Regions from separate parts of the Pseudomonas sp. CCI3.1 genome, predicted to be linked through region 2. Evidence: riboswitches for the same ligand, from Rfam matches in the RefSeq annotation. Region 2 holds a riboswitch; the other holds the start of a gene.
The links. Region 2 has a riboswitch for cobalamin ahead of cobO (cob(I)yrinic acid a,c-diamide adenosyltransferase). Riboswitches for the same ligand answer to the same signal wherever they lie in the genome.
Positions count from the first base shown of each region.

Region 1: linked by a shared signal. The riboswitch ahead of RGV06_RS00890 (CbtB domain-containing protein) and the one ahead of cobO (cob(I)yrinic acid a,c-diamide adenosyltransferase) in region 2 are both predicted to bind cobalamin.

Region 1 is NZ_JAVIWO010000001.1:218,882-222,158, forward strand. Features, by position in the region: gene cobM (precorrin-4 C(11)-methyltransferase) at 1-431, opposite strand, end outside; gene RGV06_RS00880 (cobalamin biosynthesis protein) at 496-921, opposite strand; gene RGV06_RS00885 (CbtA family protein) at 918-1,619, opposite strand; gene RGV06_RS00890 (CbtB domain-containing protein) at 1,631-1,819, opposite strand; cobalamin riboswitch at 1,914-2,126, opposite strand; gene RGV06_RS00895 (response regulator) at 2,263-2,625, opposite strand; gene RGV06_RS00900 (response regulator) at 2,802-3,277, shown strand, end outside.
Region 2 is NZ_JAVIWO010000001.1:4,419,016-4,422,292, reverse strand. Features, by position in the region: gene RGV06_RS20270 (cobyrinate a,c-diamide synthase) at 1-476, opposite strand, end outside; gene cobO (cob(I)yrinic acid a,c-diamide adenosyltransferase) at 487-1,098, opposite strand; cobalamin riboswitch at 1,180-1,425, opposite strand; gene RGV06_RS20260 (PQQ-dependent sugar dehydrogenase) at 1,553-2,872, shown strand; gene RGV06_RS20255 (C40 family peptidase) at 2,984-3,277, opposite strand, start outside.

The DNA.
Region 1 (3,277 bases), 4.2 Mb from region 2:
GGCATGACGGTTTTTTCTGCGTAGCGGGTCAAGATTACGGTTTGCGAGATATCGGGAAGCGTCAGTTCTGCGCCCAGGATGGCCGCGCAGGCTGCGGTGGCCGTTACGCCCGGAATAATCTCAAAGGCAATTTTCAGCTCGCGCAGGCAGCGGATCTGTTCGCCTATGGCCCCATACAGGCTGGGGTCGCCGGAGTGTACGCGGGCGACGTCCTGACCTTTGGCATCGGCGGCCTTGATCAGCGTGATGATTTGCTCAAGGTGCAACGGCGCACTGTTGATCACCTGCTCGGCCTGATGGCCTTGCAGTACCGCTTCGGGGACCAGTGAGCCGGCGTAAATGATCACCGGGCAACTGCGTATCAGGCGCTGGCCCTTGACGGTAATCAGCTCAGGATCGCCGGGTCCGGCGCCGATGAAATAAACAGTCATGGCAGTCTCTTGAAAGGGTCGAGATAGAGCTGTTCTTGAACAACGCTCATAGTGAGGCGGGTGATTATCGCGGGTTTTGCTCAAAAGAGGCCAACGCAAAGGTCGCCCCGGGTGATTTTTGTCGCGTAATCCGCAGGGTCGCGGGTGCGCCTGCGAGCTGCTCGGCCAGGGCCAGTGCGGCACTTTCGGCAACGCCGAAACAACCGGTGTGCTCAAACGCAATGTTGGAGCGATGACTCAGCTGTGACGCGTACGGGGCAAGCTGTTCAGCATTGAAGACCTCAAACCCCAGGTTCAGTTGGGCTGCCAGTTGCAGCAGCGAGGGTTCCTGGCGCTTGAGATCGATACTGGCCAAGCCACTGACCGCGCTCAGTGCGATCCCGGCCTGAGCCAGGGAGCTTTCGATCAAACTCAAAAGCTGCGCAACGCTGCATCCCTGGCGGCAGCCCAGACCCATCACCAGGATTGGCACTGTGCCCGTTGCCGTCATGCCGAGTACTGGCCTTCAGACTTGCGGCGAAACAGCCAGGCGCTAATCACGCCCAGTGCCAGCCAAAAAGCGAAGTTGGTCAGCTGCGAGGCAATCTTGAACTGAGATTCCAGTGCTTCAGGAGCCAGGCTTGAGTGCACCAGTGGCTGCGGCGCCCCAAAAATATGCGGTACCACCAGAATCGCCACGCCCAGCACTTTCAGCGCCCAATGCTTGCCAAAGACCAGCAATGCGATTGCCACTGCGGTCGAGGCTGCGGTGCTGACCCACCAGAGTTGGCGTTGCAGCAAGTCGGCCGCTGCAGTGCCCGGCAGCTCGGGCGGCAGGCCCAGGGTTGGGGCCAGGCAGAACACCGCATAACCGGCAAGCCCCCAGAGCAGACCCTGGGACGTGCGGGTCGGGGCACGCAAGGTGTAAAGACCCGCCAGCATCAAGGCAAAACCGACAGCCACCACCAGATTGCCGCCAGTGGTGGACAGCACGCGCTGCCAGCCATCTTCCGGCTCCCAGGCCTCGGCGTCGTGTTCATGGGCAGGCATGGCCATGTCGGCATGCTCGTGCACTTCTGTGGCGGCAGGTTTTTCATAGGTTTCGGCCTGCAAAATCAGCGGGGAAACCCACAGGCTTTGCATCAAGGTCAGCAGCAGGGCGGCCAGCAAGCCGGTGAAGCCTGCGGTTTGAGCGATACGCTTAATCATGGCAGGCAGTCTCAATGGCACGGGAAGGCGGAGCTGTGACGGGTGTCATGGGCCGCATTGTGGACCGCATCGATATGCGAGAACCCGGCGAAGTAGACAAGAAAGGCTCCCAGCACCGCAGCGCCGACAGCAGCCACAATGCGTTGGCTTTGAGTGGCAGTGGTAGCAGCGGAATGGGTACGGCTGGTGCTAATGGACATGGCGCTTGCCTCTGGTCAGACGACGGGCAGCAAAGCGCAAGAAAACCCCACGAACGAAGCCCGCAGGGTTAAACAGCGCCCGCCCACCGCGGGTTTGTCATTCAAATAACCAGGCCGGTCTCCGGGCTTGCGAGGGGCTCAAGGGTTGAGCCTGCAAACATCTCCTTCCCATGCACACGGCACAGTGGATCTGATGTTTCTCTCGCTTACCGTTGCGGGGGCAGCGCCGGACTTGTCAGGACTGAACGCCTGACGCACCGGTTTCCCGTTTCACCCTGTGAAGGGCACCTGATACAAGATGTGTAGGAAACCACAGCCCGTTGGAAGCGTCAATTCAAGGGCGATAGATACACCTCTACTGTGGGAGCGAGCCTGCTCGCGAAAATCATTCGCTAGCAGGCTCGCTCCCACAGGGCCTTGTCCAATAAGAGAACAGCTACACGTCAGGCGGTCAGCATGCTTTTGACTTTGTCACGCAGTTGGTCAATGGAAAAAGGTTTGCCAATCACCGCCATGCCCTCTGCAACCTCAAGGGTTTCGGCATAGCCGCTGGCGAACAGGATGGGCAGTTTTTGGCGCAATTGGCGGGCCTTGCTTGCCAGCTCCCGGCCGTCCATGCCCGGTAATCCGACGTCGGTCATTAACAGGTCAATGTGCTGGGCCGCATCCTCTAGCATTTCCATGGCCTGCTCGCTGCCATCGGCCTCAAGCACGCTGAACTCCAGTTCTTGCAGCACGTCAACGATCAGCATCCGAACAATGGCGTCGTCTTCAACCACAAGGATGGTGGAGGGTGTGGCGGACATAATCATGATCTCGATAAAAATTTAAGCGTGGGTCTGGCAAGCAGCAAGGATAGCCTTGACCTGCGTTTGAGTGTGTCTGTTTGTACGAAAAAGTGCTTTATGAGGGTAAGAAAATAGAACTATTGCTCGGTAATCCGGCAAACTCCAGTTTTTTAAGACTGCTCACAGGCCTGAAAATGAACTCACCTGCATCAATTGATGAGCGAAGCTTTCGCAAGCTCCTGAGTCGCAACGTTGGCTTGCCCCTGGCGGTTGGTGTGCTCAGTGCCGCGTTATTCGTGATCATGGTCAGCTATTTGCTGTCAGTCATCAGGTGGGTTGAGCATAGCGACCGGGTTATCAGCAATGCCAACGAAGCCGTTCGGCTGACAGTCGATCTTGAAACCGGCATGCGCGGGTTCCTGATTACCGGTGATGAGCATTTTCTGGACCCCTACGCCGTGGCCAAGCCGCAAATCGGGGTCCAGTTGCAGGGGTTGCAGGAACTGGTCAGTGACAACCCGCAGCAGATCGACCGCCTGAAACGCCTTGAGGCACTGCAAAACGAGTGGAACACCTACGCGCAATCGATGGTCGATATCCGCCGCCAGGACGGTGATTACCGGTCCGCGATACAAGCTGGCCGTGGCAAGCGCCTGAGTGATGAAATTCG
Region 2 (3,277 bases):
TGGGCATGACGCACCGTGCCGACCCGGTTGGCCAGCACCCCGGCGAACGGCAGATCCGGCTGGTAGCGCGCCAGTCCCAAGGCCAGGGCACCGAACGTCTGGGCCATTGCAGTGCCATCAATCACACCCAATACCGGGACGCCAAAATGCCGCGCCAGATCGGCGCTGGACGGCGTACCGTCGAACAACCCCATGACGCCTTCGATCAGGATCAGGTCTGCTTCACCGGCGGCCTCCCACAGCAGGCGGCGACTTTCATCCGCACCCACCATCCACAAATCCACCTGATACACCGGCGCACCGCTGGCACGCTCCAGAATCATCGGGTCGAGAAAATCCGGGCCACATTTAAACACCCGCACTTTGCGCCCCTGATTGCGATGCAATCGGGCCAAGGCAGCGGTTACGGTGGTCTTGCCCTGACCGGAAGCCGGCGCGGCGATCAACACCGCCGGGCAATGACGCGACTCTCTCATGCTGGAACACTCACAATTCGATGCCTTTCTGAGCTTTGATCCCGGCCTGAAAGGCGTGTTTGACCACACCCATTTCGGTCACGGTATCGGCCAGGTCTATCAGTTCAGGTTTGGCGCCACGTCCGGTGACCAGTACATGCTGCATCAAAGGACGGGCCTGCAGGTCGGCGAGGATCTGCTCAAGGTCCAGGTAGCCATGCTTGAGTGCGATGTTCAGCTCATCCAGTACCACCAGCCCGATGGACGGGTCACGCAGCATTTCTCGGGACACTTCCCACGCGGCTTCGGCAGCGGCGATATCGCGTTGGCGATCCTGGGTTTCCCAGGTAAAGCCTTCGCCCATCACGTGGTAGCGCACCTGCTCGGGGAAGCGGCGAAAGAAGATCTCTTCGCCGGTGCTGTTGCGTCCCTTGATGAACTGCACCACGCCGCACTGCATGCCGTGGCCCATGGCCCGGGCCAGCATGCCAAAAGCGGAACTGCTTTTGCCTTTACCATTGCCGGTCAACACCAGCAGTAGCCCGCACTCATTGGGCGAGCTGGCAATGCGCTCATCCATGACGGCTTTTTTGCGCAGCATGCGCGCCTGATGACGTTCGTCGCGTTCGGGGGATTCGTTCATGGCAGCTCTCCGTTGGGGCTCAATGATGCAAACGGGAGGCGGGGGGATAGTCAAATAATCGGCACGTCCTCGCCCGCCGCGAGGATGCTGGATGGATCAGGCCGGTCTCCGGGCTCATAAGCGGTTTAGCCCCCTGCGGGACACACCCTGACCACGCGCCTTCCCGTGAAGAAACACAGTGGCACTCAGCGTGGCATTGACTCATTTACCGTTGCGGGGGCAGCGCCGGGATCATGGCGGTTGTGTGGGTCAAACACGCCCTCACCGGCTTCCCTGTTTCACTCGGCCAACCTTACGTTGCCGAGCACCTGAAACAAGCCGCGAAGGTTAGAGGGTTGGGGGTGGAGCGTCAATTAAAGGTGGCACCAAAAGGGTTTATACAAAGCTGCGGGCTGAACCTTTGAGGGGCTACGCTTCTCTATGACCTACAAGACCAAACTTAATGGAGTTCTTCATGCTCAAGCGCCAGCACGCTATTGTCATCGTACTTGCGGCAGGATTGGCTGCCTGCGGCGAGACTTCGACCCTGCAAGTGAGTGATGGCACCGGCCCGTCGCCGAAGCTGCCTGAACCGAACAAGACGCTTATACCCACCGTCAATATCGCCCCGGCGGTCGGTTGGGCTGAGGGCTCCACACCGATTGCCGCCCAAGGTTTGAAGGTCGCCGCTTTCGCCGAAGGCCTGGACCATCCGCGCTGGCTCTACGTATTGCCCAACGGCGATGTGCTGGTCGCGGAAACCAATGCACCGCCCAAGCCGGATGACAGCAAGGGTATCAAGGGCTGGATCGCGGACAAAGTCATGAGCCGCGCAGGCGCCGGTGTGCCGAGCGCGAACAGGATCACCTTGTTGCGCGATGCAGACCACGACGGAGTGGCTGAAACTCGCACGGTTTTTCTCGACAATCTGAACTCCCCCTTTGGCATGACCCTCGTAGGCAACGATCTGTATGTCGCCGACGCCGACAAGCTGCTGCGCTTCCCCTATCAGGCGGGCGAAAACAGCATCAAGGCGAAGCCGGTCAAGGTCCTCGATTTGCCAGGCGGCCCGCTGAACCATCACTGGACTAAAAACGTCATCGCCAGCCCTGATGGCACCAAGCTGTATGTCACCGTTGGCTCCAACAGCAACGTGGGCGAGAACGGCATGGACAAGGAAGAAGGCCGCGCCGCGATCTGGGAGGTTGATCGCGCTACCGGCAATCACCGGATTTTCGCTTCTGGCCTGCGCAACCCCAACGGCCTGGACTGGGAACCCAAAACCGGCACACTCTGGACAGCAGTTAACGAACGTGACGAAATCGGCAGCGATCTGGTCCCCGATTACATCACCTCAGTCAAGGATGGTGGTTTCTATGGCTGGCCCTACAGCTATTACGGCCAGCACGTGGATGTACGGGTCAACCCGCAAAATCCGGAACTGGTCGCCAAAGCCATTGCACCGGACTATGCCGTCGGCCCGCACACTGCATCCCTGGGGCTGAGTTTTGCCGAAGGCAGCAAACTGCCCGACTTCACCCAAGGCGCGTTCATTGGCCAGCACGGCTCCTGGAACCGCAAACCGCACAGTGGTTACAAAGTGATTTTTGTACCTTTTGCTGACGGAAAGCCCACAGGCATGCCAGTTGATGTACTGAGCGGTTTTCTCAACGCGGACGAAAAAGCCATGGGCCGGCCGGTAGGCGTGGTCATCGATAAGCAAGGGGATTTGCTGGTGGCCGATGATGTCGGCAACAAGGTTTGGCGGGTGTCGGCAAAGCCTACCAGCAAATGAAACAGTGGGAGCGGGCTTACTCGCGATTGGATCACCGCGGCGTGGCAGTTACACCGCGTTGTATCCATCGCGAGCAAGCCCGCTCCCACCCAGCGTGATGCAGGTTCGGGTTTACGGCAGACGCGCCAGATGCTGCTCGGTCGGCAACACGCGCTTGGCATTCAGATAGGCTTTCTGCCAGTAGGCTTTGTTGAGACTGTCCAGCTTGACCGTACCGCCTGTGGCCGGTGCGTGCACAAAACGGCCTTCGCCTACGTAGATCCCGGCATGGCTGACCTGAGAACCGCCATTGGTGGCAAAAAACAGCAAGTCACCGGTTTGCAATTTGTCCTGACCGACACTTTGCGCCTGCATCACGATCATTTCGCGGGTGGTGCGCGGCAATGAAATGCCCGCCGCGTCGTT